Regions from separate parts of the Clostridium sp. MB05 genome, predicted to be linked through region 1. Evidence: a T-box and tRNA genes for the amino acid it is inferred to sense, from the RefSeq annotation. Region 1 holds a T-box; the other holds one or more tRNA genes.
The links. The T-box of region 1 lies ahead of trpS (tryptophan--tRNA ligase). A T-box ahead of a tRNA ligase gene usually reads a tRNA of that ligase, here a tRNA-Trp.

Region 1 (17,025 bases):
AATTGTAATGAAAGATGGAAAAATAAAAGAAGTTGGAACAGTAGAAGAAATAATAAATTCTAAAATGTTAAAAGATGTATTTGGGGTAAATGCTTATGTAGGAGTTAATCCTATAAATAAAAAACTTCAAGTATCATTTATGCATACACATGAGCATATTAAAGGAATAGGAACAGATCATGTCCATGAAGATGGATTTACAGGAGTGCATACTCATTAAAAAGTACAAATGAGTTATAGCATGGAAATAAGTATACAGCTATTATAGCATTTGTAGTATTATCAATTATATTACATATAATAGTTTGGAGAGTTTCAGATGATAAATAAAATGAAGAATTAAGATAAAGGTCTATAAGATTAGTATTAAATTATTAATCTTATAGACCTTTTATTTTACGTCTAGGAGTGCTTTAGGGAATACTTTTAGATTTATTTTTTATATTTAATAAATTATAGAATATTTTTTGAAATCAGCATATAAGATATGATTCTTATTAAAATCAGAGAAATTACCTGAATGATTATTAAAGAAAAAATATCTTTTTGAGGAAAAAAATTATTGACAAACGATAAATATTTATCTTAATATAGTTATATAAACTTAAAGGAGAGATTAGTAAAATGAAAAAAAACTTAAACTACAAAATTTTAAATTTTCTTGTACTTCTAGGAATATGTATTACATTATTAATGCTTTTAGGAACTCCACTTATTACAACTGCACTTTTAAAAAGTGAATATTCTTTATTGGATAAAAACTTAGTGATAAAAATATCGACATGTATTTATCTATGTGCTGTTCCATATGTTATAGCATTATTTAATTTAAAGAAAATCTGTAAGTTAGTTGCAAAAAATAATGCCTTTTCACTTAACATTGTTAACTCTTTAAAAATAATTTCTTTCTGTTCATTTAGTGAAATAATTATTTTTATCATGAGTACAACATACTTAAAGTACTCAACTGATTTTTTTAGAAATGCTCTTTTACTAGGTTCTATTTTTATAGTTATTTTCATCGGAACAACTATAGGATTTTTATTCTTAGTACTATCACAATTATTTAAGATTTTTATAGAGATTAAGGATGAAAATGATAAAACAATATAGAAAGGGGTGTTTCCATGCCTATTATAGCAAATCTAGATGTGATGATGGCAAAAAGAAAAATTAGCTCTACAGAGCTTTCAGAAAAGCTTGGTATAACCATGGCTAATGTTTCGATTTTAAAAAATAATAAAGCAAAAGCTATTCGTTTTTCTACGTTAAAATCATTATGTAAAACTTTAGATTGTCAACCAGGAGATATCTTAGAATATGTAGATGAAGGTGATGATGGATTAAAATAAAAAATATAATTAAGAATAAGGAGAGAAAAAACATGATAAATATTAAAAATATAAGTAAGACTTATAATATTGGTAGTGAGAAACTTACTGTGTTAGATGATGTAAGTTTAAAAATAGAAAAAGGTGAGTTTGTTGCTATAGTTGGACCATCGGGTTCTGGTAAATCTACATTAATGAATATGATAGGAGGATTAGATAGACCTTCAAGGGGAGAGGTAATTATCGAAGGTGAGGATATTAGTAAATTTAAAGATAAGAAAATGTCTAAATTTAGAAATGAAAAAATTGGATTCGTATTTCAATCCTTTAATTTAGAGCCTACCCTTACAGCAGTAGAAAATGTTATGATGCCGCTAATGATAGCAGGAGTATCTGATAAAGAAATGAATGATAAAGCTAAATCAGTGCTTGAAGCTTTGGGGATGGGAGATAGAATGAAGCATAAACCTACAGAACTTTCAGGTGGGCAAAGACAGAGAGTGAGCATAGCTAGAGCTTTGGTAAATGATCCTAAAATAATTTTAGCGGACGAGCCAACTGGAAATTTAGACTCTAAATCAGGATCAGCGGCTATGGAAATGCTTACTAATTTTAAAAAGAAAGGATATACCATTGTTATGGTAACACATAACATGGAAGAAGCAAGGTATGCGGATAGAGTTATAAAAATTAAGGATGGTAAGGTGGAGGTTTAATATGAAACTGAAAAATAGTATAAAAACAGCATTTAGAAATCTAAGTAGAAGAAAAATGAGAACTTTTCTTACATCTTTTGCAGTTTCCATAGGAGCTATGCTAATAATACTCATGGTAAGTCTCGGAGTAGGAGTACAAAAGATTATAGAAGATAATTTGAAAGCTAGGGCTTCTGCTAATGTTATTGATGTAACTCCTTATAAGACAGAACAGGATGGTGTAAAGTTAGAAGTCAATAAAGAAGGGGAAAACTCTTCTGAACAATCAAAATTAAAGCCTAAGATTCTAGATAAGAATGCTTTGAACAAAATTAAAGAAATTAAAGAGGTTAAAGATATAAGCGTTTATACATATATACCATCTATTGAGAAAAAGCTTATGGATAAAGAGATAAAGGATACAGCTATTTTGGCATATGATTTAAACTATCCGATATTTACTGAGAATAACATAGAAACTGTAAGAATTAAAGAAAAGAAAGAAGATTTAGAACCAATTATCTACGGTGAAATGCTTAAAAAGGAAGATAAGAATTCAATATTAATAGGGAAAAAATTATTAGATAAGTTAGGTATTAATGATGCTGAATCTGTTGTTGGAAAGGAAATCACTTTAACAGCTAAGTTGCCAGACATATCTGGGATACCAATGATGGAACCTTTAGTTAAAAACTTTAAAATTGTAGGCATAATAGGAGAAAATTTTTCTAATAGTGATAAGCTAATAGTTTCTATCGATGATGTAAAAGACTTAATAAGTTATCAAAATTTAAATCAAAACTATTATGAAGAAAATGGAGCAGACAAAGTAGAAGTTACAGTAAAAAATATATCTGATGTTTCATCAGTTTCAGATGAAATTACTAAAATGGGTTATGGAACTACAAGTATACAATCAATGATTAAAGATGTTAAATCTACTTTCACTGTAGTTAACGCTGTGTTAGCAGTGATAGGTATAATAATAGTATTCGTTGCTTCTATAGGTGTAATTAATACTATGACTATGGCTATATATGAAAGAACAAGATCTATTGGAATAATGAAAGCCTTAGGATGTTCTAGGGGGGATATAAGGAGGTTGTTCATTGTAGAATCAGCTGCTATTGGATTTATAGGCGGATTAATAGGTGTAGTTTTTAGTTTAATAAATACTCAAATTATTAAAGTATTCTTAGATGGTTTCTTGAAATCAAAGGGAATTAATGACGTTCCTAATATTTTCTCTACTCCTATTTGGTTAGTTCTTGGGACTATAGGATTTGCTATATTAATTTCAATTATTGCGGGCTTGTATCCAGCTAATAAAGCTTCAAAGCTTGATCCTGTAGAGTCATTACGATATGAATAAGGTTAATTTCATTAAAATAAAGTAATAGTGATAAAATAAGGAGAGTTTAAATAATCCAGTGAGATAACAATAAAATATGTACATCTCACTGGATTATTTACTTTTTAAAAGAAATACTATTATGTAAAATTTATTAATACTAAGATATTGGCATATTTTGAATAAATTTTATTATATAACTTATTGTATAAAAATCTCTATCTAATTCACTAGCAATAAAATTTAATCCTTTAATTAATGTTTCTTCATCAAAATTTTCTAAAAGAATCATAATATTTAAGTAATTAAGACCGCCTTCTTTTGTATCCAGAACCCTTGAAGCTTTTATATATTTATTATTGAATGTATTAAAAGCTGCATTTTTAAGTTCTTCACTTATTTCTATTTGAGGCATTTCATCAAAAATTCTTATTCCTGGATTTTTAGTATCTAAATTTTTAGCTTTACTTAAGTCAGTTGATACAAATATTGTATTTATAAATTTGGCATCTTTAAAATCAACATCTTCTAGCTTTACAGAGTCAAATATAGCATTTTCAAAGATAGCATCTTTAAATTTACTCTTTTTGAAATTAGTTCCTATAAACTCAGACCATTTAAAACTACATTTAAAAAAGCTAGATGACTTAAAATGTGCACCTCTAAAATTTACGTAATCAAAATTTGAACCTGAAAAATTACAATTATAGCAATTACTTCTTTCAAGATTTTTGTACATAAAGTTCTTATCTTTCTTCTCTATGTTGTTATAATTGAAATTTCCTTTAACGCTTTGGTTTTTAGCCATTGTTACCTCCATCTTAATATCTTGAATTTTATTTTGTACCTGTTTAGTCTAGTTAATATTAACATACTGTTAGGATTATTACTAATAAAATGAATTTAATAAAATAATATTTATATGTTGTTAAAAACATAACAAAATATTCTTTATGACCATAATATGTTTTTAAAGTTTAAAATATTTTAATAATAAAAAAGTGATGTTATTATTTACTCATGGAAAACGAATACAAAAAATAATATGAAATTTGAAGGGTAGGTATAAAATATGAATTATTTTGAAGAAAGTTTAAAATTACATGAAAACAATATAGGAAAAATAGAAATAAAATCAAAGATTAAAGTTGAAACAAGAGATGATTTAAGTTTAGCTTATACTCCAGGAGTTGCAGAACCATGTAGAAAAATTCATGAGAATGAAGAAAACGTTTATAAGTATACTTCAAAAGGAAATCTAGTTGCAGTAGTGACAGATGGAACAGCAGTATTAGGGTTAGGAGATATAGGTCCTAAGGCTGGATTGCCAGTTATGGAAGGTAAAGCAATATTATTTAAAGAGTTCGCAGGGGTTGATGCATTCCCAATATGTCTAGATACAAAAGATGTTGATGAAATTGTAAAAGCTGTAAAATTAATAGCACCAGGATTCGGAGGAATCAATCTAGAAGACATTGGAGCTCCAAGATGCTTTGAAGTTGAAGAAAAATTAAAGAAAGAACTTGATATACCTGTATTCCACGATGATCAACATGGAACTGCAATAGTTGTTCTTGCAGGAATGATAAATGCTCTAAAAGTAGTTAATAAGAAAATAGAAGACGTAAAGGTTGTTATAAATGGCGCAGGAGCAGCAGGAACTGCTATAGCTAAACTATTACTTTCTTCAGGAGTAAAGAATCTAATTGCATGTGATAGAGTTGGAACTCTTTACAAAGGAATAGAAAATGTAGATGATGCTAAGAAGGAACTTGCAAAGATAACTAATCCAGAGAATATTCAAGGAACTTTAGCTGATGCATTAGTAGGTGCAGACGTATTTATAGGAGTTTCAGCACCAGGAGTAGTAACTCAAGACATGGTAAGATCAATGAATAAGGATTCTATATTATTTGCAATGGCAAACCCAACACCTGAAATAATGCCAGATGAAGCAAAAGCAGCAGGAGCTAGAGTAATTGGAACAGGAAGATCAGACTTCCCTAACCAAGTTAACAATGTACTTGCATTCCCAGGAATATTCAGAGGAGCATTAGATGTTAGGGCAAAAGAAATCAATGAAGAAATGAAAATTGCAGCAGCATATGCTATAGCTTCTATAATAAAAGATGAAGATTTAAATGAGAACAATGTAATTCCATATGCATTAGACAAAACTGTTGCAGCTAATGTAGCTGAAGCAATAAAAGAAGCAGCAAGAAAAAGCGGAGTAGCAAGAGTATAAAAATTCAGAATAATGGACCGCTTGTAGAAATTCTACAAGCCGCTAAAAGATAAATGGAGGGGTAAAAATGCAAATTCCAATTAAAAAAACACTTGATAAAATTCCAGGCGGTATGATGGTAGTCCCACTTTTTTTAGGGGTATTAGTTAATACATTTTTTCCACAATTTTTCGAGATTGGTGGTTTCACAACGGCATTATTCGGACCAAAGGCATCAACAACAATTTTGGCTTGTTTTATGTTCTTAATTGGTTCACAAATTAATTTCAAATTAGCACCAAAGGCAATAAAAAAAGGTGCAATATTAATATCAGGAAAATTTATAGTAGGTGCAGGTATTGGTATATTTGTAGGAAAAGTTTTTGGACCTGCAGGAGTATTAGGCTTATCACCATTAGCTATCCTTGCGGCATTAACAAATTGTAATGGTGGATTATATGCATCTCTTGCTTCACAGTATGGTGATGAAACAGATGTAGGAGCGTATGCTTTATTATCTTTAAAAGACGGCCCATTTTTCACATTAGTTGCATTAGGTGCATCAGGACTTGCTCAAGTTCCTTTTAAGGCACTTGTAGCAGTAATGATTCCAATAGTAGTAGGTATGATTTTAGGAAATATTGATCAGGATATGAGAAAATTCCTTGGAAGCAGTAAAATGTTATTAATACCATTCTTCTCTTTCCCATTAGGCGCAGGAATGGATCTTAAAACTATTGTAGAAGCTGGAGGTCCTGGTATATTATTAGGAGTAATAGCTGCTTTAACAGGAATAGGAGCTTATGTGTTACTAAAACTATTTAAAGAAGAACCTATAATTGGACTTGCAACAGGGTCAACAGCAGGAAATGCTGTAGCGACACCAGCGGCTGTTGCAGCTGCAGATCCAAGTATGGCTGTTGTGGCAACAATGGCAACTGCACAGGTTGCAGCAGCATGCGTGGTTTCAGCAATCCTTTGTCCACTAATTGTAACGTATGCATTCAAGATACTTCAAAAAAATAAAATGAAAAAGTTGCAGAAGGAAGCTGCTGCATAAAAAATATTTATTAGATACTAAATTAAACACAGAAAAAGTAGGAGACAATTATGAATGAAGTACTATATAATGAGATTAAGATAGTCTCTTATATTAATTCTTCTAGGTTTACATAAGGTCTTCTACTATTCTGTGTTTTTTAGTTTCAAAATATAGATATAAAAACTTCAAAAGTTTATACATTTAAAATAGTTATGTTATAGCATTTTAATGTATTTTAATTAATAGAAAAATATATTAAAATTGAGGTGATGAATATGAAAAAACCAATTAAATTGCAAACAAAGCTTACATTATTAGTTAGTGCAGTAGTGTTTGTTTCTATAATTATAATCATTTCTTTTGTCGCCTCATGGATGACTGGGAATATTGAAAGTAAGGCTAGGACTAATATTATGAATGTAGCTGAGATGGTAGCGCATTCTAGAGAGATAGTAGATGCATTGGAGGATAAGGATCCAAACCGAAAGATTGGACCTTATGTTAATATGCAGCTTAAGCATTTAGAGCAAATTGAGTATATAATTGTAGTAGATATGGAGGGGATTAGATATTCTCATCCAAATCCTGAAATGATAGGGAAAAGCTTTGTTGGAGGAGATGAGTATAGAGTATCTCAAAAGGGAGAAACATATATTTCTGAGGCTACGGGAACATTGGGAAAATCCTTAAGAGCTTTTGCTCCAATATATGATGAAGAAAACAAAAAAGAGATAGGTTTTGTTTGTGTAGGTACACTAACTCACAGTGTTGAAACAGCTAAGCATACAGCTATTTTATATATAATATTAATTGCAATTGGTGGATTGACAGTAGGTATAATAGGTGCATTTTTATTAGCAAATAATATAAAGAAAATTTTGATGGGACTTGAACCTGATGAAATAACAAAACTTTATAATGAAAGGATGGGAATTATTGATGCTATTCATGAGGGGTTAGTAGCTGTTGATCATATTGGTATAATTACTCTTATAAATGACTCAGCTTTAAAGATATTAAATCTTAAAAATGCTGTTAATAAAGAACAGATTATAGGGCATAATGTAGAAGAAGTTATTCCTAATACCCATATGATTAATGTATTAGAAACAGGAAAACCTGAGTTTGAAGAAGAGCAGAGAATAAATAACACAATAATAATGACTAATAGAATTCCTATAATTAATAGAGGTAAGGTTGTGGGAGCTATTGCTAGCTTTAGAGATAAAACTGAGGTGACTAGAATGGCTGAAGAGCTCACAGGTGCTAAAAAAATGGCATGGTCCTTAAGAGCTCAAAATCATGAATTTATGAATAAACTTCACACAATTGCAGGACTTATACAGCTAGAAGAATATACTGAAGCTCTACAATTTATAGCAGATGTGGCGAAGGTAAGAAATAATATAAGTAATATTCTAACAGAGAAAATAAAAGATCCTTCTTTATCAGCTTTGTTACTTGCAAAATACAATAAGGCTGAGGAATGTAGAGTTAAATTAAAAATAGATGAAAATTCAAAGCTTAAAAATTTACCAGAATGTATGTCTTCTGAAGAAATTGTATCAGTTATGGGAAATCTAATAGAAAATTCTTTAGATGAAGTTAAAAATGATGGAACTGGATTAATATATATAAAAATAGTTGAAGATAAACATTTTTTAAATATAAAAGTGAAAGATAATGGTGGAGGAATTCCATTAGAATATAGAGGAAAAATATATCAGCAAGGGTTCTCTACGAAGGAAGGACAGCGTGGACATGGTATGTATATTGTTAAAAAAATAATAGATGAAATGAACGGTACAATAGAATTTCATGTAGATGAAGGTGTTCTTTGGAATATAGATATACCAATGGCAAGGAGTGATAAGTTTGATTGAAGTTATGATTATTGAAGATGATCCTATGGTTAGAGCAATAAATGTTAAGTTCTTAAAAAGAATAGAAGGATTTGTTTTATATAAAGCTGTTTCTAACCTTACCGATGCAAAAAAAGTTATATCAACTAAAAAACCTGATTTAATATTATTAGATGTGTACCTGCCTAAGGAAAATGGAATTGATTTATTAAAGTGGATAAGAGCACAAGAGATAGATATAGATATTATTTTAATTACTGCTGATAAATCTATTGAAAGAATACAAGAAGCTTTTAGGTATGGAGTTGTAGATTATCTTATTAAACCTTTTGACTTTGATAGATTTAAAGAGGCTCTTTATCAATTTAAGGGTAGATATGATAAATTCAAAAATAATGATGAAATTGAACAAAAGGAATTAGATAAGTTGATAGCTAATTCAATTGTTTCCAAAAATGAAGAGGATTTTGCTAAGGGCCTTAATAGATTTACATATAGATCTATATGGGATGAAATAGAAAAAAGTAATTATGAGGATTTGACAGCAGAATATTTAGCAGAAAAACTAGGTATAGCAAGAGTAACAGTTAGAAGATATCTTGAATATATGGAAAAAGAAAATAAAGTGGAAAAATTGGTGGAATACGGCAAGGTAGGTAGACCACAATACAAATATCACAAAATTTAAAAAAATCCATGGAATAAAATTATCATTTGATAGCTATTCCATGGATTTTTTAAGTATTTACTTTTTGAAAAAATATTAATGTGCTTTATTGGTCTTCATAATTATGTTAATGGTAAACATGATTCTAATTTTGCCTATGATGTTACTAACAAAAGGATCGTTATGGCACAAAAGAAGAGGGTAGGAGAAATAATTCAAACTGTATCATTAAAAAATCTTAATGATATTACTATGACGACAGGTGCAATAACAGGTATTATTACTATAGATATTGTAAAAGAAACTTTTAATGTTGAAGTAAATAAAAGTGCAGCTAGAAATATTAATGATAAAATACATGAATTACTTTTAGAGGTACAAGAGTCTAAAACAAATCCAGTAGTACAACAAACAGGTTCAGTGCAAAATTATAGCTCAGCAGATGAAATTTTAAAATTCAAAGAATTATTGGATATGGGGACATCATATATTTTCTATGAATACATAGTTATAAATGTTTAATAATAGATTTTTATAAGCTATAATTACATTTATAATTAGCAAGTAATAGTAATTGCGCCCGTTAAATAGGAATTTGTAGCTTAGATATAGTATATGTGCTCTCATAAGGGGAGTATAGTTTATAGTTTTTTTTATAAACTCTCACCATATAACATAAGGCAGAGAAAAAATTATAAAAAATGCCTAAATAGAGTTTTTTATATAAATATAAAGTATTTATGATATATAAATATAGATTGCTTTTAGTTTAACTAAATAATTGATAGAAGGTGTGCTACTATGAAAATTGATAGATTATTAGGAATATTAAATATACTAGTTAATACAGACAGAATTACAATAAAAGAGCTGGCAGAAAGATTTGAAGTTTCTAAGCGTACAGTTTTTCGTGACTTGGATGCATTAAATGAATCAGGAATTCCTATAATTACATATTCGGGTATTGGTGGCGGAGTATAAGTTGTTGAATGATACAAATATAAAAAAAGTATTTTTTCTAATAATGATATAAAAAATATTTTTACTGCACTTTCTGGGTTGATGAGCATTAATAGAAATAATGATCTAATAAATCTAATGGCAAAAATAATACTAAAAGAAACAAAAACTATATTTTCAGAAAGTGACTATTTAATTGATTTATCATCATGCTTTCAAGATATCATTACACAGGAAAAAACTACTGGTTTGCATGAAGCGATAGAATATCATAAGTGTATTTGCCTTGAATATATTTCTAAAAGTTCTAGAAAAATGAGGATTATTCATCCATATAAACTTATTTTTAAGCAGTCATATTGGTATTTATATGGTTTTTGTCAAGATAATAATGAATTTCGTTTTTTTAAGGTTAATAGAATTGTTTCATATAGAATTCTGGATAAAAATTTTAATTGCAAGTCAATTGAAAAAATTGATTTTAGAAATGATTTCGGTACTGCTTTGTTTCCTCGCAAGATTCAAAAACTTTATATAATGTTACATTAGAATAGGACATTATTAATAAAATTTTTCTAACAGATAAAATTGATGCAAAATTTTTTCAGAGAAACAGCAATGAAGAAAAGGGATACATAATATTTCAAGTTAGTGATCTGGACTGGACTGTGGATTTTGTTATAAGCATGCAGGACAAAGTTAAAGTTATATCTCCACTACAATTAAAAGAAAAAGTAAAATTATGAATAAAGAAGATGAGTGAAATTTATAAAGGTGACACATAGGTGTCATCTTTTTTAATATACAATATCTTAGAAATGATAAATTTGGTACAACAGAATTTTAATATAGATATTAATTAGTAGCTAATGGAGCTAGTCTTAAGTAATTATTATATTTGCTTACGGCTAGTTTTATTAGTTATTATTTTTATAGATAATTGGCTAAAAGAGGACAAGCGTTATAATTCTATTATTAGAATATTAGTTTCTATTGCTGGTGGAACGATATGTTATATGGTATTAGTTCAACTAGTTTTTTAGAAAGTTTATATTGAGTATAAATAAAAAACATCTTACAAATAGTACCATTTTTGTTTAGAGTGAATATCATGCTAATAGAAAGGAAGTGATTTAATTGAATTTTGACAGAGGCGAGAATTATAGCCTACAAAATTTATTCGATGAATGCAAAAGATTAATAGACTTTCATATTATTTTAGTAATGAAAGATGGTAGTTCAGTGGACGGAATCCTAGAAAATGTCGATTCTAATGGAATTATTATGTTAGTTGGTGAGGACGTAATAGATATAGACGATATGCCTATGCCTGAGGGACAAAGGCAATTTGGTGGCGGTAGGGGAATGAGAAGACGCAGGAGATTTAGACGTAGGGGCTTTCCATTTAATAATGTCCGTGGGGTATTCCCATTTTTCTTCCCATTTCCATTCTTTCCATTCTTTTAGATCTAAAGATAAAATTGTACATGTGATATAAATAGTTAGTTTATACTAAGTAGAATATATATTATATTGATTCCACTTTGGAGAATAAAAGTGAGCAGGCAAGATAATATATACTCTACTTTTTTATCTATATTGACTTGAAGTTAACTTTAAATATTAAAGTTTGGTATGAGGGAATATTTAAAAATAGGCTCTGTTTTAAACCAGTGTTGATAATAGAACGTATAAAAGTGGACAAATTAATTTGTCCACTTTACTTCTTAATCCTAATAATTTAAGATTGTTCATAAATTCTAATTGATAAATTGGAATTTATCTATATGTTCATCGAGAAATGCAAAAACAGCTTTTCGTGGTAGATATAAGTCAAGTTTTTCGTGATTTGGCATAATAACCGATTTATGTTCTGTATCAAATTCTAAAATTGGAATTTCGTTTTTTATAATACTCATATTTAAAATATTTCCTCCTTTAAATTCCAATTTAGGATGGGGTTGAATGTTAAAAAAGCAATCTGAATTTATATATATTAATAATAAACAGGTCATTTATAATTGGGAGATGAATATTATGAGATTATTTAATAAACTAGCAAAATAAGGAATAAAGAACTCAGCATCCACTAAAAAGGTTGTATGCCAATGCACGGTAGTTGAGAATATCATTAATGGCGATAGCCATGGTGATTATATTGCGAATATTAATAGGCTCAATGATTTGGAAAAACAGGAGATAATTGAGCTTTATGCAGGAGATAGTTATATTAAGGATGTAGCGTTACATTGTGGAAAATAGGAATTTATTTATAGCATTTAGGAGGAATAGAGAATGGAATCATTGAGTAAAAGTTTAAGTGAGTATGGGAAACTATTACAAGAAATCAAATTGCAAAAAGCTTATAAAGGTTTGATTAAATAGATTGCAGGATTACGAAAACACTTTAAGGAAAAGTTCCATAAATATGAAGTATCAGATTAAAATGTCGCATCATTCTGAAATGAATTTGTGATATTTTTTATTCTCAAAGCTAAATAACAAATGAGTATAGATTACACTCTATTGAGAGGTAGAAATTAAGTTTTTGGAATCCAGCAAGAATTAGTGAAGATATATTAAAGAGATACGTGTAAGAAAAAGAAAAGTTTGAAAAAGTGTATGGCAAAAATTCATATGATTATTGTTATGATATATTTGGAGTACTAAAAAATGTTAAACAATATAAAAAAGCAGTATGAATTAAAAAAACATGAACGTAGTTATTATGAAAACTTTAAAAGTAACTACAATAATTATAATTCATATGGTGACTATCATAGTAATAAACATAATAACCACAATGAAGAATATAAAAGTAAATATAAGAAACTATATGAAACTTTAGAAAGGCATATCACCCAAATATAGTAAAAGATGATGGGGAGATGATGAAAATAGTTAATAAGTTAAAAGAAGAATGGGGTATATAGTAGTTACCTAATAAATTTATGTAGTAACTACACCTAAATCATTGATATAACTAGCCTTTAAAGATGTTTTATGCTAAAACAAGCATAAACATAATAATTAAATAGAATTAGTACCCCACCATTTTAGTAGAAGGCTTTATATAAGAGACTGCGGGAAGTATATCAGTCTAAATTGAATATTATATTGTGGTCTTTTTATTTTTAATAAATATAAGAAATTTTATTAATCTAAACAATAAAATATGTTCTTTGAAAATTAAATAATACCATGAATTTATGCTATAATTTACTTATGATATATATTTCGAAGAGAATAGGAGATTGATAAATAGGAATTTGTCAAGGAAATTTAAGTATTATAAGATTGCAAATTAAGAGTATTTGATGTAAAATGTAATAAATTTAAATAATAACATCCAAAGATAAGGAGTAGTAGCTATATTAAGCTTCAATAAAGAGAGTTAGGGGTGGTGGAATCCTAACAAGAAGAGATTTAGTGAATGGACCTTTGAGGAACGATGAGAAATGATTATCAGAGTATCTAAGTGGTGGGCTGCATCTTATAGCAGATAGAGTATGGTAGTACTTGAAAAGGAGTGGTATAGTATATTTTACTATACAATTTAGGTGGCAACGCGGTTTATCTCCGTCCTATTTATTTAGGACGGAGTTTTTATTTTGCAAAGAATTAAGGGGTGAAGATTATGAGTAAAGAAATCATATTAACAGGTGATAGACCAACAGGGAAGTTGCATCTTGGACATTATGTAGGTTCATTAAAAAAGAGAGTAGATCTACAAAATAATGGGGATTACACAAGCTTCATAATGATAGCAGATCAACAAGCTTTAACTGATAATGCTAGGAATCCAGAGAAAATAAGAAAAAATTTAATAGAGGTAGCATTGGATTATTTAGCAGTAGGAATAGATCCTTTAAAATCTACAATATTTGTTCAATCACAAATACCAGAGTTAAACGAATTAACAATACATTATCTAAATCTAGTTACAGTTTCAAGGCTTGAAAGAAATCCAACAGTGAAAAATGAAATAAAAGAAAAGAACTTTGAATTGAGTATTCCAGCAGGTTTCTTAACATATCCAGTAAGTCAAGCAGCAGATATAACAGCCTTTAAGGCTACTATAGTTCCAGTAGGAGAAGACCAACTACCTATGATAGAACAAACTAGAGAAATAGTAAGAAGCTTTAATAGTATTTACGGTAAAGAAATATTAGTAGAACCTAAGGCTATAATTCCCATAAATGGTATGGGAAGATTGCCAGGTGTCGATGGAAATTCAAAAATGAGTAAATCTCTAAATAACGCAATCTATTTATCTGATGAACCAGATATTATAGCTAAGAAGGTTATGGTAATGTATACAGATCCAAATCATATAAGAGTAGAAGATCCAGGTAAAGTTGAAGATAATCCTGTATTTACGTATTTAAATGCTTTCTGCAAGGATAAAGAAATTTTAAAAAATATGAAGGAGCATTATAGTAGAGGTGGACTCGGTGATGTAAAAGTAAAGAAATTCTTAAATGAAGTTTTACAAGCAGAGCTAGAACCAATTAGGGCTAGACGTAGGGAATTAGAAAAAAATATAGATTACATTTATAGTGTTTTACTTCAAGGGAGTAAAATATCAAGAGAAGTAGCTTCAAATACTTTAGATGAGGTTAGAGATGCTATTGGAATAAATTATTTTAAGTGATGTTGACTTTGTAAAGTGCTGGTTTGAGGATACAAAAGTGATGAGTACTGACTGCAGTAAAAAGTATGTTGTTTTTAATGAATAACATACTTTTTTTGTTATTAAAATTATTGTAAAAGCCTATGCAAAAATGTGTGTAAATTTTCTTTTTGTACCTCTCAAGTAAACTATTTTTATAATATTAGCTACACTTTTTCTGATGAGTGAATTATAAAAAGTTCTTCTTATTAAGATTAAAATGAATATATAGTTTTAGATATAAATAATATTATCTAGTAGGCACTAATATTAATTATAAAACTGGAATTGTTTACAGAAAAATTTGACAATAGATATTTAGAGTTTTATAATAATAATTATTAAGAAAGAGAAAAACTGGAATAATAGATATTAATTGGTATAGAGTATATAACACATAAGGACATAACAACATAAGTTTTAGCTTGATTATTAGAATAGTGTATTTTGATATTAGACTTACATATTTTATAAATTTTAAAAAATTTATAAAAATTAAATAAAACACTAAATAAGAGGAGGCAAGTTTATGTTTTTTAAGACTACAGAACAGCACGAAGCTTTTCGTGTGAAAATTAGAGAATTTGCAGAGACTGAAATAAAGCCTATAGCATTTATGTTGGACAAGGAAAGTAAATTCCCAGATGAGGCTATAGAAAAGTTAGGAGAAATGGGTGTATTAGGAACTCCTTATTCTAAGAAGTATGGTGGATTAGGTTTAGATGCACTTAGTTATGCCATTGCAGTTGAAGAGCTTTCTAGGGTTGATGGAGGTACAGGTGTAATTCTATCAGCCCATGTTTCATTAGGAATATATCCAATTTTTGCCTATGGAAATGAAGAGCAAAAGCAAAAATATTTAAATCCTTTAGCTAAAGGTGAAAAAATTGGTGCCTTTGGTTTAACTGAACCTAATGCTGGAAGTGATGCTGGTGGAACAGAAACTACTGCTGAACTAGAAGGCGATTATTATATTTTAAATGGTGGAAAGATTTTTATAACTAATGCAGATAAAGCTGATATTTATGTTGTATTTGCAGTAACAACTCCGGACATAGGAGTTAGAGGCATAAGTGCCTTTATAGTCGAAAAGGGATGGGAAGGATTTACCTTTGGTGATCATTATGATAAGTTGGGAATTCGCTCTTCTTCAACTGCTGAATTAATATTTAACAATGTTAAAGTACCTAAGGAAAACTTATTAGGTGAAGAAGGACAAGGCTTTAAAATAGCTATGAAAACATTAGATGGTGGTCGTATAGGTATTGCAGCTCAAGCTCTAGGTATAGCTCAAGGAGCTTATGAAAATGCTTTAGAATATTCAAAGGAAAGAATACAATTTGGTAAACCAATCTGTCAACAACAAGTAATTTCATTTAAGTTAGCTGATATGGCAACAAAGCTAAGAGCAGCTAGATTTTTAGTATATAGTGCTGCTGAACTTAAGGAAAATCATGAACCTTATTCTATGGAAGCTGCTATGGCTAAACAATATGCCTCTGATATATGTTTAGAGGTTGTAAATGATGCATTACAAATATTTGGAGGATCTGGTTACCTTAAAGGAATGGATGTAGAAAGAGCATATCGTGATGCTAAAATTTGTACTATTTATGAAGGAACAAATGAGATTCAAAGAATGGTAATTGCATCTCACATAATTGGTAAAATGCCTAAAAATGAAACTATAACTAAAAAATCTACATCTGGTGGAGTGACTGGTGCTCGTAAGAAGATGATTATGAAAGATGGAACAGCTGAAGAAAAAGTTACTAAGCTTATAGAATCATTAAAAGCAGATGGTTATGACTTTACTGTTGGTATTGATATAAATACTCCAATATCCAAGGCAGACCGTGTTGTTAGTGTAGGTAAGGGAATTGGAGAAGAAAAAAATATGGAGCTTGCTAAAGCTTTAGCTATTCAAGCTGGCGCAGCAATTGGGTCATCTCGTCCTGTAGCTGAAACTTTAAAATATTTACCTTTAAATCGTTATGTTGGAATGTCAGGTCAAAAATTTAATGGAAATCTTTATATAGCATGTGGTATATCAGGTGCTGGACAACATTTAAAGGGGATAAAGGATGCTACTACGATAGTTGCTATTAATAATAATCCTAATGCTCCAATATTTAAGAACGCAGATTATGGTATTGTTGGAGACTTACTAGAAATAATGCCATTACTAACAGCTGCTTTAGATAATGGAGAACCAAAAAAG
Region 2 (17,025 bases), 670 kb from region 1:
ATCAATAAAACTTGGGCAAGGCAAAAAAGAGGAAGCATCTAAGGTAATTGGAAATGCAATAACTTTATCAGTAATTATTTCAGTTATATTAACTATTATAGGATTAGTTTTTGGCGATGTAATACTAAGTAAATTTGGAGCAAGCAGTGAAACTTTATATTATGCGAAATCATATATAAACATAATTTTACTAGGAACAATATTTAACTTAATAGCATTTACTATTAATAATACAATAAGAGGTGATGGAAATCCTAAATTATCAGCAATTATCATGGTAATTGGGTGTATAACAAATATAGTTTTAGATGCAGTGTTTATTTTTATATTTAATTTAGGCATACAAGGTGCAGCAATAGCAACTGTTATATCTCAGTTTTTAACTGCAGCTATAGGAATTGGCTATTATGTCAGTGGAAGATCTAACTTAAAATTTGTTAGATCAAGCTTAAGGCTAGATAAAGAAATAACTATTAAAATATTATCAATAGGGGCAGCTCCTTTTTCTATGCAAATAGCAGCAAGCTTAGTTCAAGTTATATCTAATAATGTTTTAAAGACATATGGAACTGATTTAGCAATAGGAGCAATGGCTACTATATCATCAGTAGCATTAATGTGTTTAATGCCTATATTTGGTATAAATCAAGGAGCACAACCTATAATTGGATTTAATTATGGAGCAAAACAAGAGGAGAGAGCTAAGAAGGCTTTTAAGCTTTCAGCTTTAGTAGCTACAATAATATTAACATTTGCATTTATAATAGTTCAAACATTCCCAGAAGCCATAATAGGAATATTTAATAAAGATCCTAAGTTTATGGAAATATCAGTTAAAGGGATGAGAATATACTTGCTTATGCTTCCTATAATAGGAATATCAATAACAGGATCAAATTATATTCAATCTATAGGAGAAGCAAAAACAGCAATGTTTTTAAGTTTACTTAGACAAGTAATTTTATTGATTCCATTTATATTAATCTTACCAAGAATTTTTGGATTAGGACTAAATGGAGTTTGGATTGCACAACCAGTTAGTGATGTTTTATCAACTATAATAACTGCATTAATATTAGTAAAAAGTATGAGAACAAAAGAAGAAAAAGAAGAGCCATTAATAAAAAAGGCTAATTAATAGAAAAAAGGTATAAACTTTACATAGAGTTTATACCTTTTTATTATTAAAGTAAGTCATTAAAATAGCATCTTCTTTAGTATCTTCATAATATCCTTTTCTAAGACCATTTTCAATAAAAGAAAATTTTTTATAAAGATTTTGAGCAGAAATGTTTGAAGCTCTTACTTCTAAGTTAATTAATGAACAACTTAGATCATCACATATGTTTATTAGTGAAGATAATAATTTACTACCTACTCCAAGTTTCCTATAGTTTGGATGAACAGCTATGTTAGTTATATCAGCTTCTCCAACTATAATCCAAACTCCAACGAAACCTATAACAGAGTTTTTTTCTATATCTTTAGCTATTATATATTTAGCTAATGGATTACTTAATTCACCTGAAATGGAACTTCTACTCCATGGGGTAGAAAAACATAAGTTGGTTATATTTAAGACGCCATCAATATCTTCGTCAGTCATTAAACTATAGCTTACCTTCATTTTCTAAAGCTAACCTCTTTTCTAGTTCCCTCTGAGCTTGAGGCTTTTTTAAATAAAATGGAGAAGAATTTAATTCATCATATTTATTATCTAGTAATAATTTAATGCCTAAGTCACCTAAAGATGAGGCTCTTATTACACTTAAATGATTAGGTGCAAAAGAAGCATTAGGAAGATTTTTTGATAAATAATCTCTATGCTTAATTAATCCATCACCTGTAAATATCACTTTTTCATTTTTGATTTTTAATAACTCAATTAATTCATCTAACTCAAGGGCAGAATAATCAATTAAAGCTTCTAAGTTTCCATTATTGTTTCTGTATAGACAGGTATATACACTATCTCTTAAAGCATCCATTATAGGGCATATTATTCCATCAAAGCTTATAAGAGAATATGCAAGAGCATCTAAACTTGATACACTAATATAAGGTTTATTTGACCCAAAACTTAAGCCTTTTATTGTAGCCATGCCAATTCTTAAACCTGTAAACGAACCTGGACCTTTTGAAACAACAAATCCATCTACATCATCAATCGATAGATTTGAATCTTTTAATAATTTATCTATAATATCCATTATCAAAGTTGAATGTTCCATTTTATTATTTAATGTATATTCGGCTATTAAAGCATTTTCACTTAAAAGTGCAGCGGTTGCTACTTTAGAAGCTGAATCAATACTTAAAACTATCATAAATTTAACTCCTTTATATAATTATATCGGTCTCCATATGGAGCAATTGAAATTTTTCTGAAATTTTCGCCTTTTGATAAGTCCTTCTCTATTAAAATATGTAAATATTCCTTAGGTAAAATTTCTTCTATGTAATTAGCCCATTCAATTATAGAAACACCTTCTGAGAATATATAGTCATCAAATCCAATTGCATAGATTTCATCTGGATCACTAACTCTATAAACATCAAAGTGATATAGTTTAAGCCTACCTGAATCATATTCATTAACAATAGTAAAAGTGGGGCTAGTTATATGTTCATCAATGTGTAATCCTTTAGCAATTCCTTTAGTTATATGTGTTTTACCAGTTCCTAAATCACCAGTTAAACAAATTATATCACCTGGATTTAAAAGTTTACCTATGGAATAACCTATATTAGTAGTTTCTTCCAAATTATTAACGTAAAAATGCATAAATGATCTCCTCTCTAAATATTCTATATTAATATATTCTATCCAAAATAATAAAAAAAGGAAAGTTAAAATAATATACATAATATGGTAAAATGAATTGAATTGTAGTAAAATATAAATAATTTACTGTATAAGTAATTTGTAATTTTTATATATTAATGATAAGATATGATAAAAGTAGAGAGAGATTATACATTCCTCGGAGGAAAATTTTATGAAAAAATTAACATATGCGTTAGTTATTTTTACTTCTATTTTATTTTTAGGACTAACTTTTTCTTATAATCCATTAATGGCTAATCCTACTGATGAGTTAGATGAGCAAAAGGATATTTTTTTAAACATATTAACTGTTAATAAAGAACAATATAAAATGGTTAAATCATTAGTTGGTGATAAACATAGTATTGAATATCTATTAAATACTGAAAAGGACATTAAAGCTTTTCAGGTTAATGATAATGTTCTAAATAATATCTTGAATATGGATTTATTTATATACAATGGATTGGGATATGAAAAATGGGTAAATGATATAATAGAAAGTTCTAAAAACTCAAATTTAGGAATTATAAATATGAGTAGAGGAATAAGGCCAATGGTAACAGAGTTAAAAGCAGTAAATGAAGAAAATCCATATTACCTATTAGGGTTTAATGAATATAAGATTGCACTATATAATATAAAATCTTCACTACAAGAGAAGGACATTAAAAATAGAAGCTATTATGAAGATAATTATAATAAGGTTGTTAAAGAATTAGATGATTTCTTGGCAAAGGCAAAAGAAGATTTAAAGAAGTATAAAGATTATATTATAGTTACAGATACAGATAAATTTGACTATTTGTTTAGAGATCTTGGAATACAAGCTAAGAAAATAAAAGATAATAGCATAAAAAATATTATTAATGATAGAGATATAAAGGAATCTAACATTGTATTTGTTCATGATAATGAATTAGGTGACATAGATGATTTAAAAAATAAAATAAAAGTCGATTGTATTTATATAGAGTTAAACACAGAAAGCAATGATAATGTATTAATTGATAATACAAGCAAGTTAATTAATAGCATAAAAACAAAAACTAATATTAATAGTTGATTTTTATGTCTACATAAGATATAATAGTTATTGTTGCAAAGGGGTATAGCTCAATTGGTAGAGTAGCGGTCTCCAAAACCGTTGGTTGTGGGTTCAAGTCCTACTGCCCCTGCCAAGTAAAAGCCAGCGATTTTAAATCGTTGGCTTTTTGTTTTGTTATGTTATATTATATAGTTATAGTTAATAGGTAATATAGTATTAAAATGAGACTTCATTATAAGTAATGAATTATTATCTTGACAAAGATTAAAATATCATGATAGAATAATTTTTGTTGGAGGGGTATAGCTCAATTGGTAGAGTAGCGGTCTCCAAAACCGTTGGTTGTGGGTTCAAGTCCTACTGCCCCTGCCATAAGAGAGTGTAAGATTTTACACTCTCTTATTTTTTCATGTTTTTTATTAGATTAAAGTCAACTGCAATTATTTATATAAAATTTGCCAAAATCTGATATAATTAATAATATATTTTAAAATTTATCTATGAGGGATGAGTATGAGGAAAAAACTATACAAGGTATCGTTTATAATTTTTATAAGTATTACTCTATTAATAAATATAAGTTATGATGCATTAGCATTAACTAATGAAGATAAAAATATTAATTTTAAAAGAATTACAATAGAGGATGGTTTATCTCAAACATCTGTTGAGTATTTATTTCAAGATAGTAAAGGGTACATGTGGATTGGTACAGCTGATGGATTAAATAAATATAATGGTAATAAATTTGAAGTATTTAGATATAGAAAAGATAAACCCAATAGCATAAGTGGTAATTATATTTCTGCGATAAATGAAGATAAAGAAGGTAATATATGGGTTGGAACTTCTAGGGGATTAAATAAAATAGATATTAATACAAAAGAAATAAAAATTTATTTACCTGGAGTAGACGGATGTAATTTGTCAAACTATAATGTAACAGAAATTTTAGTAGATTCAAAAGGTGAGATATACATAGCTACAGAAGATGGGTTAAATATTTATAATAAAGAAAGTGATAACTTTGAAAGGCTATATAACTCTAGTGAAGAAAAGAGCTCTTTAAGTAGTCAATTTGTTTATTCTATTGTTGAAGATTCTTATGGGAATTTATGGGTAGGAACAGAGGATGGATTAAATAAAATTGTAAATAGTTCAAAAGAAATTATAAAATATTACTCTAATGAATCAGTTAATTCAATTAGTGATAATTTTATTTTTAAATTATATGCAGATAAATCAGATAATTTATGGATTGGTACATATAGTGGAGGGTTAAATAAATTAAATTTAAAAACGAATGAAATAGAAACATTTATCAATGATCCTAAAAAAGATTCATCTATACCTGGTAATTTTGTAAGGTACATATTAAGGGATAGTAGAGGTCTTTTATGGGTAGCAACTAATAATGGATTAAGCAGATTTGATGAGAATGAAAAAAAGTTTATAACATACGAATCAAAAATATATGATCCTCAAAGTATAGTAAGTAATAATACATTAAGTTTATTTGAAGATAAATCTGGAACTTTATGGGTGGGAACCTATGATGGAATAAGTTTATTTAATCCAAAAACCTCATTTAAAAATTATAAGAATGATCCTTTTAATGCTAATTCGATAAGTGAAAACATGATTGCTGGAATATATGAAGATGATGATGGGCTTTTATGGGTAGGTACAGTACACGAAGGATTAAATGTAATAGATAGAAAAAAAGGTGATATAACAAAATTTAAAAGCTCAGATGATTTTAATTCCTTAAGTAATGATTATATTAGAGATATAGCGGGAATTGAAAATGAAATTTGGATCGCAACAGAACATGGATTAAATAAATATGATAAAAAAACCAAAAGCTTTACTAGATATTTTAACAATCATGATGAAAATAGTTTAGTCTCTAATGACGTAAGAACTTTATATATTGATGATGAGGGACTTTTATGGATAGGCACTAGAGATGGGTTATGTACTTTCGATAGAAAAGAGACCTTTAAATCATATAAAAATATTTTACTTAGTAATGAGATAACAGAAAATATATTTTCTGATATAGTACAGGATAAATCTGGAGTTATATGGATAGCATCTGGCTTAGATGGAGGTCTAATAGGTTTAGATAAAAAGACAGGAGTTATAAAAAACTATAGAAATAATGAAGACGATGAAGAAAGTATAAGTTTTAATGCAATAAAATCAATTGGAGTAGATAATAAAAATAATCTTTGGATAGGAACGCAATATGGACTAAATAAATTTAATAAATACACAGAAAAATTTCATAGATACACAGAAAGTGAAGGTTTATCAAATAACTTTATATATGGAATTTTAATAGATGATAATGGAAATCCATGGATGAGTACAAATTATGGAATATCTAAATATGATGTAGATAAAAACAAGTTCATAAATTTTAATGTTACTGATGGATTACAAGGAAATGAATTTAATGGTTTCGCCTCCTTTAAAAGCAAGAAAGGCGAAATGTTCTTTGGTGGAATTAATGGACTTACTTGTTTTTATCCATATGAATTAGAAGAAAAAAAGTTTTCTCCAAATGTAACTATAGATAAAGTTTATAATGGCGAGAAGGAATTATTAGATTTATCAGATATAAATATAGATTATAAAAATAACCATATACAATTTAATTTTTTTATGCCTGATTATAGAAATGTTAGTAAGATTCAGTATTCGTATAAATTAGAAGGACTGGATGAAAATTGGATTTTTTCTGATGATAGAAATTATGCAAGTTATACAAACCTAGATTCGGGAATATATACCTTTAAAGTAATTGCTAGAAACTCAAGTGGTGAATGGAGTATTCCAACTTCTGTAACATTTAAAGTTGGAATGAAGCCTTGGGAAACACCAATAGCATATTTAATTTATGGAATAATTATAGTTATAATAGTATACATAATATGGAATAGAGTGAAAATATTAGATAGCTTAGTAGAGCAAAGAACACAAGAGTTAAATAATAAGTTTAAAGAGAATAAGGATCTGTATGATAAACTTATTAAAAATGAAAAATATAAGAATAATTATTTTGTTAACTTATCTCATGAGCTTAGAACTCCACTTAATGTTATTATATCTACTCAGCAATTAATAACAAAACTAAATGAAGAGGATAAATTAATATCTAAAGAAAAGTTAGATTATTATATGACGACATTAAGAAGAAATTCGGATAGATTACTAAAATTAATAAATAATATAATAGATACATCAAAAATTGAATCAGGTTCATATAAGCTTAAAATAGAAGAAAATGACATAATTTATTTAGTGGAAGAAGTTGCATTATCTATGAAAGACTTTGTTGAAGCTAATGGAATAGAGCTCATTATTGACCCAGAAGTAGAAGAAAAGGTAATAGAATGTGATGAAAGTGAAATAGAAAAATGTATAGTAAATTTAATTGGAAATGCTGTTAAGTTTACTCCAAAAGGAGGAAAAATAGAAGTAAGAATAGTGGATATGGGGAAATTAGTAAGAATATCAGTTAAAGATTCTGGAATCGGAATAGATAAAAAATATCATAAAGCAATATTTGATAGATTTGGACAAGCTTATAATGATATATCAGAAGAACATGGTGGAAGTGGACTTGGATTAACACTAACAAAACAATTAGTAACACTTCACAATGGAAATATAGTTGTTAAGAGTGAGCCAGGATTAGGTAGTGAGTTTATAATTATATTACCAACTAAGCAAAATACCAAGTAATTAGAAATAGATTGAATATTAAAATGGTTACATTTTTTTATTGTCTGATATAATATACAAGAGTAATACTATCTTGACACTACATATTCTCAATGATAATATGATAGATATATGGGTACATGGATTTTTACTGTAAAGTAGATAATACCTAAATTAGGGTGATTTTTATCTTAATTTAGGTATTTTATTTTCCAATGCAAGGAGAATGAGAGAATATGATTGTAGAAAAAATATTAAACAATAATGTTGTTGTCTCAATAGATCCTAAAACTAAAAACGAAGTTATCGTTATGGGATCTGGAATTGCTTTTAAAAGAAAAGTAGGTCAAGAAATAGAAGAAGACAAAATTGAAAAGATATTTGTAGTAGATGATAAAAGAATGGGAAATAAGCTTAAAAAACTTATAAACCAAATACCAGATGGTATATTTGAATTGTCACATGAAATTATATCTTATGCTAATAAACAACTAGGTAGAAATTTGGATAAGCAAATATATATTTCTTTATCAGATCATATTGCATTTGCAATTAAAAGATATAAAAGTAATGTGCAAATAAAAAATGATTTTCTAAATGAAATAAGAAGAATACATAGGGAAGAGTATAAAGTTGCATTATGGGCTGTTGATTATATAAATAAAAGATTAAAGATAAACTTGCCAGAAGACGAAGCAGGGTTTATTGCATTACATTTAGTTAATGCAAGTTATCAAGAAACAGCAAAAGAATCATTAATATCAACTAATATAATTAAAGGGATTTTGAATATAATACGATATTATTATTCAGTTGAATTTGATGAAGAAGATATAAACTATGATAGATTATTAACCCACCTTAAGTATTTTGCGAAAAGAGTGATTACAAATAATCAAAATGAAGATAATAATAGTGAATTTTTAGAAATGGCATTAAAGAGCTATCCAGAGGCTTATAATTGTGCTGAAAAAATAAAATTATATATAGAAAGTAGTTATGATTACAAAGTAAATGAAGATGAAATAGTATATCTAACAATGCACATACATAGAGTTATTTCAGTGTTAAGAAATAATCATTAGCACACACAATGGGACTTAAGCTAAATATTTTGATGCTTAAGTCTTTATTTAAGTGTAGAGTTCTTAGGAGGAAACATGAATACTATATTTTTAAAGAAGTCATTTGGAATACTTCAAAGAATCGGTAAATCTTTGATGTTACCAGTTGCATTATTGCCGGCTGCTGGACTTTTAATAGGATTAGGCACAGTATTACAAAATCCAGATATAATAAATAATATTCCAATTCTAGCAGGGGATAAAATTCAATTAATAGCAAATATAATGTCATCTTCTGGAAATATTATATTTTCTAATCTTCCTTTAATTTTTGCTGTAGGAGTAGCAATAGGAATGAGTAACGGAGATGGAGTAGCGGCATTAGCATCAATAGTTGGATTTTTAATAATGAATATGACTATGGGAATAACTGCAGGCGTAGACTTATCACAGGTTGGTAAAAATCCAATGTATGCTACTGTATTGGGAATTCCTACTCTACAAACAGGAGTGTTTAGTGGAATAGTAATGGGAATAACTTCAGCAATAATATATGAAAAATTTTACGATATTAAATTGCCGGAATTTTTAGGTTTTTTTTCAGGGAAAAGATTTGTACCAATAGTCTCAGCTATATCAGGTGTCCTATTAGGAATTGTAATGGCAGGAATATGGCCACCAATTCAAAATTTTTTACTTAACTTTTCTAGAAGTATGATAGGAGCAAATGAAACAATTTCGGCATTTATATTTGGGGTAGTACAAAGAGCATTAATACCCTTTGGATTACATCATATATGGTATAATCCATTTTGGTATCAATTTGGTGAATACACAAATTTAGCAGGTCAACTTGTAATTGGAGATCAAGCAATATTTTTTGCTCAATTAAAAGATGGAGTTGAGTTTACAGCAGGTACATTTATGACAGGCAAATTTCCCTTTATGATGTTTGGGCTTCCAGCAGCAGCTTTAGCGATGTATCATGAAGCTGATGAGGATAAGAAAAAATTAGTTTCAGGAATATTATTTTCAGCAGCATTAACATCATTTTTAACAGGTATAACAGAACCAATAGAGTTTATGTTTTTATTTGTTGCACCAATATTATTTGCGATACATTGTGTATTTGCAGGATTATCTTTTATGATAATGCAGCTATTAAATGTAAAAGTTGGATTAACCTTTTCAGGTGGACTTATAGACTTTATATTATTTGGTGTATTACCTAACAGAACAAAATGGTGGTGGGTAATAATAGTTGGAATAATATTTGCAATTATATACTATATAGGTTTTAGATATGTAATAAGGAAGTTAGACTTAAAGACTCCTGGTAGGGAAAGGGAAGAAAGTGAAGTAGATATAGATATATCAGATGGAGATTTAGCTTATAAAATTTTAGATGCCTTTGGAGGCTCTAAGAATATAACATATTTAGATGCATGTATAACTAGATTGAGGGTTACTGTAAGAAACTTGAAATTAGTAAATAAGAGCAAACTTAAAACTTTTGGATCAGCAGATTTAATGATAATAGGAGATAATATACAAGCTGTATTTGGACCGAAATCTGATATGCTTAAAGAGCAAATGAAAGATATTATTAATGGAAAAGAAGTTATAGTTAAAAAAGAAAAGAAGATAGACCTAATTAAAAAAGGAATAAAGATTGAGAGTTCAATTATGATTCCTGTCACTGGAAAACTTTTAAGGTTAGAAGAAGTTCCTGATGAAATATTTTCTATGAAACTTATTGGTGATGGATTTGCTATAAACCCTAAAAAAAATATTTTAATATCGCCTATAAAAGGTACTATATTAACTATATCACCTACAGGTCATTCAATAACTGTTAGAGGATTAGATGGATTTGATATATTTATTCACATAGGAATAGACAGTATAAATTTAAAGAGTAATGAATTTAAAGCATTTGTTAAAGAAGGAGACTTAGTAGAAGAAGGTGACTTGTTAATAGAGTTTTCATTAGAGGAAATGATAACAAAACTAAAATCACCTATTATACCAATAATATTTAAAGGTTTGCCAAAAGAAAAAATTATTTATTTTAATAGTGATATAGATGTAATTTCTGGAGATATAAATAAAGTAGAAATACATAAAAAATATGATTAATTAAATATAACAAAATATCTATAAATTACTAAGTATACAAATTTATATTCAGGTTAATATAATAATGTAAACAAAAGAACTTTTAAACGAGAGGGAGTTCAACTTTAAAAGTATGTTTACAAAACCAAAAGCCAAGGGAGGGATTACAAATGGCAAAAACATTAGTTCCAGAAGCAAGACGAGGGTTAAGCGTATTCAAGAATGAAGTTGCAGCAGAGTTAGGAGTACCATTTAGTGATTATAATGGTGACTTAACATCAAAACAATGTGGTTCCGTAGGTGGCGAAATGGTAAAAAGAATGGTTGAACAATACGAAAATTCAATAAAGTAAGCCACAGGAACAATTTAACTAGGGTTTAATAGACAGGATGGATATACCGCCAAAGAATTAAGTATTGTAACCATTCAAAAAAAGAGAAGGCTATTTCAAAATAAAAACTATGTTTTAATTTTGAGTAGCTTTCTTTTTTAATTTCTAGGAAAGTATGAAAGGTTAAAGTTTTAAAAATGTGATTATATAAGGATTTTAGTAATTCAATGTGAAAAATAGATTTGATTTATATTTTCCTTACCTTCAGTTTGTAAGTAAACTTACATATGTCTACTTTTTTATATAATAAAGTTATGATAATAATATATAACATTAAATTTATTCTTATAATATATTAGCATGAAAAATAAAGAAAATGCATAAAAAATAGAGATAAACTAATTTAACATCAAATTATTGTACTAAATAAAAGTAGCAATAAACTCAGTATTAGTGTACTATTTAATTAATACACTAATACTGTCGAGAAAGGAGATAAGCTAATGGTACTTGAATTAAATTCAAAGGAGCCTATATATCTTCAAATAATTGCTTATATAAAAAAGAAAATAGTTTCAGGTGAATTAAGAGGGGGAGAGAGAGTCTTGTCAGTAAGAGAATATGCAACTGAATTAAAGGTTAATCCAAATACAGTACAGAAAGTCTATGCAGAGTTGGAAAATCAAAATTTAATATATACTCAAAGAGGAATAGGAAAATTTGTTACGGAAGATGAAAATATAATTAATGATTTAAGACAAGAGCTATTTAATGAAACTATAGATAAATTTATTGAAGACTCTAAAGCACTAGGATTCACAAGACAAACAATATTAGCAATTATATCAGAACGATATAAGGAGGATAAAAATGAGTAATTTATTAGAGGTTAATGATATATGCAAAAAAATTAAAGGAAAACAAGTTTTAAATGGACTGAGTTTCAATTTAGAAAAGGGTAAAGTACTAGGAATTATGGGGCCTAATGGCCAAGGAAAAACAACATTATTAAATATAATACAAGGTTTTCTAAAAGTTGATAAAGGAACTATAAAACTTGATGAAATTTCAATAGGAACAGAAACTAAAAAATATATTGCTTTTTTACAAGATAGAAATATTTTTGATAAATCAATGAAAATAAAAGATGCTATAAATTTATACTCAGATTTTTTTAAAGATTTTAATAGAGAAAAAATGAAAAATTATTTAAAGTTTATGAGTTTAGATGAAAATGCAAAAATAAGAGATTTATCAAAGGGAATGAGCGAGAAATTTAGCTTATCTTTAACTCTAAGTAGAAAAGCTAAGTTATATATGTTAGATGAGCCTATATCAGGAGTAGATCCTGTTTCAAGGGAGAAAATTCTTGATGCCATATTAGAAAATTTATCAGAAGAAAGCTCCATGATAATAACAACGCATTATATTGGAGAGCTAGAAAGAATTTTTGATGAAGTTGCATTTTTAGGAGAAGGTAAAATAATAGAAAGTGGAGATGCAGAAGAACTAAGAGAAAAATATAAATCATCAATAGATGAAATTTATAGAAAAGTATTTGCAGAATAAAAGGGGGAATTGCATATGAATAATGTTTTAAATATTTTAAAATATAATTTCGGAAAATATAATTCAGGAATAAGCAAAATATTATATATTATAGCTTTTATAATTTTATGTTTATTATCCTTTGGAACTTTCATAAAAATACCTTTTATAGGAGAGATTGTTTCAGCAATTAATATTGCAGTTATTTCAACATTTTTAGCTGTTAACCTAATAGTATCAATAATAAAGTTTTCATTACAAATTTCTAAAGAGCAGGGGAAACTACTATTTACATTACCAGTTAATTCATGGGAATATATAATCGCTAAATATATAGAATTTGCAATCTTACAAGGCAGCATAGTTCTTGTAGTATATATAATATCAATTTTCTCAAGAAATTCTATGGCTAATATAATTAATTTAGTTTCAGCATCAACTGCCTTTGGAACTTTAATTGCATATATTATAATTACGTCATTTATAACAATCTTTTCATCATATATTCATAATACAGCATTGTGTGTACTAGCAGTTATATTTTTAGGTGGAATTATCCAAAGTACTGTTGAGATAATTAAATGGATTATAACTGGATTACTTCCATACGTTTATTTAAGAATAGGATCTTTTATAGAAATTGATTTAATATCAACAATGTTAGGAGCAGTATGGCTAGTTGTTATTGCTTTATTATCAGTAAATCATTTAGATAAAAAATTAGATATTAGATAGGGGGAAATAATATGAAAAAAGTTGTAAAAATACTATTGGCTTTATCACTAAGTACAATACTAGCAGGATGTAGCATAAAATTTGGTGTTGAAAGTAGAAAATCAAGTAATTATTCTGGTAAAAGTATAAATCAAATAGAGTCTATCGAAGGAATAAATAATCTTAATATAAATATAGATGTTAGTAATGTTGATATCAGATATTATGAAGGAAAAGATATAGAGATTTCTGGAGTACTAGGAAATTTATCTAAGGGAGTAACTGTAGATAGAAACTCTAGTGAGTTGGATATAAATGAAAGGGCTAATAGAAGTGTAAGCATTAAGAAAGATACAACAAGTAATTTAAAGATTAATATACCAAATAGCTATAATGGAAATATAAAGCTTACATTGGGAGTTGGGGAATATAAAGTAAATGATGTAAAAGCTGATAATATGAAAGTAGAAACAGGTGTAGGTAAATTAAGTATGAGCAATATATCATTTAATAGATTGGATTTAGAAAGTGGTGTTGGAGAAGTTGATATTGATACAAAAGAGAAGACAGGGGAAATAATTATTGATGCAGGGGTCGGAGATATTAATATAAAGCTAGGTAATATAAATGGTAACTTAAAATTTGATGGTGGCATGGGGAGCACAAGAATAAGTATCCCACCTGATGCACCAGTAAATATAAAAACAAGTTCTGGACTAGGAGAAAGTAAGGTAACTGCAAAGACATCAGGAGAAAATAAGTACACTTTCGATGTTAGTATGGGAATTGGAGAATTAAATATAACAAACTAATTGTTTGCAGGTGAATATCACCTGCATTTTCTATTTTAAAATATCAATACAAATATAAATTTTATTAATTTAATTTGTTATAGTTAATAACTCAATAATACGTTTTATTATTGTCTATTCAAAAGAAAAATGATAAAATGAGAACAAAAGTTCGTTTGAAATATTGAAAATAAAGGTGATAATATGAAAAAAGTTAAGATATTACAAGCTGGAGATTTACATTTTGATACTCCATTTAAGGATTTAAATAAAGAAATATCACTAATAAGCAAGGAAGAGCTTTTAGAGGTATTTAGCAAAATAATTAGCTTATGTTTAGATAATTGTGTTGATATTTTATTATTAACTGGGGATATTTTTGATAACTTAACAGTAAATAAGAAAACATTAGTTTTTATCAAAGACCAATTAAAGAGAATAGATACTATAAAAGTATTTATAGCACCAGGAAATCATGATCCATATAATGAAAAATCATTTTATAAAATGGTAGATTGGCCTAGTAATGTACATATTTTTAAGGGAAATGTTGAAAAAGTGTTTTTAGATAATTTAGGTGTAGTTATATGGGGAGCAGCATTTAATTCCCATCATATCCAAAAAAGTATGCTTAAAAATATAGAGGTTGATGATAAGCTTATAAATATTATGACTATTCATGGAGACATATCTAATAATGATGAAGGAAATGAGTATAATCCAATAACTTTAAGGGATATAGAAAATAGTAAATTAGATTACATAGCAATAGGACATAGACATAATTACAGTGGTATATTAAGAGAAAAAAATACTTGTTATGCATATTCAGGATGTCCGCAAGGAAGAGGATTCGATGAACTTGGAGATAAAGGAGTAATAATTGGGGAAGTATCTAAAGAAACTGTAGACTTAAGGTTTATTAAAACATCTAAAAGAAATTACTATGTAATAGATATTGATATAAGTAATTCTATTAGTTACGAGGAAATTAAAGATAAAATACTAGCCTCTATAAATGAAGAAGAAAGAAATAACAATTTATATAAAATCATTTTAAAAGGAGAAATAGAATCATACATAAAATTAAATGAAAATGTGATACTTGAAAAAGTAAAAGATTACTTTTATTTTGTAAAAATAGTAGATAATACAGAAGTTAAATTAGATTTTGATAAAATATCAAAGGATTATTCAATTAAAGGAGTTTATGCAAAGAAACTTCTAGAGAAATTAGAAGATGATAATTATGATGATGAAATTGTAAAAATGGCTTTGAAAATAGGAATACAATGCCTATCTGATGAGGAAGTGAATTTAAATGATTATAAATAAAATACATATAATATCTTTTGCTGGTCTAAAGGATAAAATAATAGATTTAACTGATGGAATAAATTTAATATATGGTGAAAATGAAAAGGGAAAAAGTACAATTCAAAATTTTATAAGAATTTGGTTATATGGAATGAGTTCTAAAAGGAGTAAAGATATTAAAAATAATGATAGAGTTAGATACATGCCTATCGATGGGGATAAAATAAGAGGAGAACTATATGTTTTTCATAATGGAAGAAAATATATTATAAGAAGAAGCTTTGGAACAACTAAAAAAGAAGATATAGCAGAAGTTTTAGATGCAGAATCAGGGGAAGTAGTTTTAAATATACCAAATGATGAACCAGGAAAATATTTTTTTAATGTAAACTCATCAACTTTTGTAAAAACCTTATTTATAGGTCAATTAGGAGTATCCATATCTAAAGATAAGGAAGAAGAAATAATAGATAAAGCTGCTAATCTATTAGGAAGTGGAGAAGAAAAGGTATCAGTACAAAAGGCTTTAGAAAAATTAGAGGTTATAAAGAAGTCTCTAACTACTTCAAGGAAAACAGGGGAATTAGATTTACTTAGAAATAAATATAATTCATTAATTGAAGAAAGATATGAAGGATATAAACTATCGGAAGATAACATAGAAAAAGAACAAAGATTAATAAACTTAAAAGAAAAAAGAGAAGGGTTAAGAAAAGAACTTAAAAATTTAGATATATATAAGAAATATATGAAAAAAATAAAGCTTCAAAAGGAATATGAAGAAATAACTGAGTATTTAAAGAAGAGAGAGGAACTAATAAAGAAAGAAAGATACATTGAGGAGAGTATTTCCTCAAAAAATGGAGTAATAGATGAAGGATTATTAAATGATATAAAAGACGAAAATTCCTTATATCTTAGTATCCTAGACATGTATAAGGAAGCAGAAGAAAAATTAATTAATAGTAAAGAGATTTATATAATAAAGAAAAATGAGTTTAAGGATATATTTTTTATAGATGATTTATCCAGTGAAGATAAAAATAAATTTATAAAATCTGTTATGGAGCAGGAAACTTTAAATGAGAAAATAGAAAGCCATGATTCTTTAGTCGATGATATAAATATAATAAAGAATGATATACAAAAAAAGAAAGAATTTATAGGAAGTTCAATAAAGTTTAATGAAATAAGAGAAGAAGTTGGGAATCTATTAGAAAAATACGAAGACAAATTAAAAGAGCTTAAGTTTAAAGTTGAACATTATTCACATAGTTCAAAGGATGAAAATATTAGTAATAAAACTGATAATAGATATAAGTATATAAATATTTTCATTGCTATAGTATCTATTTTATTAACATTAACTATTATTAAAAATAACTTACTTTTAATAATACCTTTATTTAGTCTATTAATATTTTTAATCTTCAAATTCATAACTCTAAAAATAGCAAAAAAGTCTACTGGCAAATTAAATAGTAATATATTTAGCATAGATAAATTAGAAGAAGCTATAAATGAAATTGAAAAA

Region 2: it encodes a tRNA-Trp, which carries the amino acid that the T-box ahead of trpS (tryptophan--tRNA ligase) is inferred to sense. The anticodon was not compared.

Annotation. Positions count from the first base shown of each region.
Region 1 covers NZ_CP174370.1:3,154,047-3,171,071, reverse strand. Annotated here, with positions in the region: gene ACH36K_RS14830 (ABC transporter ATP-binding protein) at 1-220, shown strand, start outside; gene ACH36K_RS14825 (DUF2975 domain-containing protein) at 625-1,113, shown strand; gene ACH36K_RS14820 (helix-turn-helix domain-containing protein) at 1,128-1,352, shown strand; gene ACH36K_RS14815 (ABC transporter ATP-binding protein) at 1,385-2,047, shown strand; gene ACH36K_RS14810 (ABC transporter permease) at 2,049-3,398, shown strand; gene ACH36K_RS14805 (pentapeptide repeat-containing protein) at 3,538-4,185, opposite strand; gene ACH36K_RS14800 (NADP-dependent malic enzyme) at 4,450-5,622, shown strand; gene ACH36K_RS14795 (2-keto-3-deoxygluconate permease) at 5,690-6,661, shown strand; gene ACH36K_RS14790 (ATP-binding protein) at 6,919-8,526, shown strand; gene ACH36K_RS14785 (response regulator) at 8,519-9,193, shown strand; gene ACH36K_RS14780 (PH domain-containing protein) at 9,272-9,694, shown strand; gene ACH36K_RS14775 (helix-turn-helix transcriptional regulator) at 9,974-10,153, shown strand; gene ACH36K_RS14770 (WYL domain-containing protein) at 10,235-10,681, shown strand; gene ACH36K_RS14765 (hypothetical protein) at 11,270-11,599, shown strand; gene ACH36K_RS14760 (hypothetical protein) at 12,806-13,003, shown strand; T-box leader at 13,476-13,722, shown strand; gene trpS (tryptophan--tRNA ligase) at 13,770-14,786, shown strand; gene ACH36K_RS14750 (acyl-CoA dehydrogenase family protein) at 15,334-17,025, shown strand, end outside.
Region 2 covers NZ_CP174370.1:3,825,009-3,842,033, reverse strand. Annotated here, with positions in the region: gene ACH36K_RS18045 (MATE family efflux transporter) at 1-1,138, shown strand, start outside; gene rimI (ribosomal protein S18-alanine N-acetyltransferase) at 1,169-1,627, opposite strand; gene tsaB (tRNA (adenosine(37)-N6)-threonylcarbamoyltransferase complex dimerization subunit type 1 TsaB) at 1,611-2,327, opposite strand; gene tsaE (tRNA (adenosine(37)-N6)-threonylcarbamoyltransferase complex ATPase subunit type 1 TsaE) at 2,324-2,785, opposite strand; gene ACH36K_RS18025 (metal ABC transporter substrate-binding protein) at 3,000-3,893, shown strand; tRNA gene ACH36K_RS18020 (tRNA-Trp) at 3,933-4,008, shown strand; tRNA gene ACH36K_RS18015 (tRNA-Trp) at 4,172-4,247, shown strand; gene ACH36K_RS18010 (two-component regulator propeller domain-containing protein) at 4,389-7,628, shown strand; gene licT (BglG family transcription antiterminator LicT) at 7,844-8,692, shown strand; gene ptsG (glucose-specific PTS transporter subunit IIBC) at 8,768-10,810, shown strand; gene ACH36K_RS17995 (alpha/beta-type small acid-soluble spore protein) at 10,960-11,142, shown strand; gene ACH36K_RS17990 (GntR family transcriptional regulator) at 11,625-11,999, shown strand; gene ACH36K_RS17985 (ABC transporter ATP-binding protein) at 11,992-12,690, shown strand; gene ACH36K_RS17980 (hypothetical protein) at 12,706-13,404, shown strand; gene ACH36K_RS17975 (DUF4097 family beta strand repeat-containing protein) at 13,416-14,195, shown strand; gene ACH36K_RS17970 (metallophosphoesterase family protein) at 14,379-15,509, shown strand; gene ACH36K_RS17965 (ATP-binding protein) at 15,496-17,025, shown strand, end outside.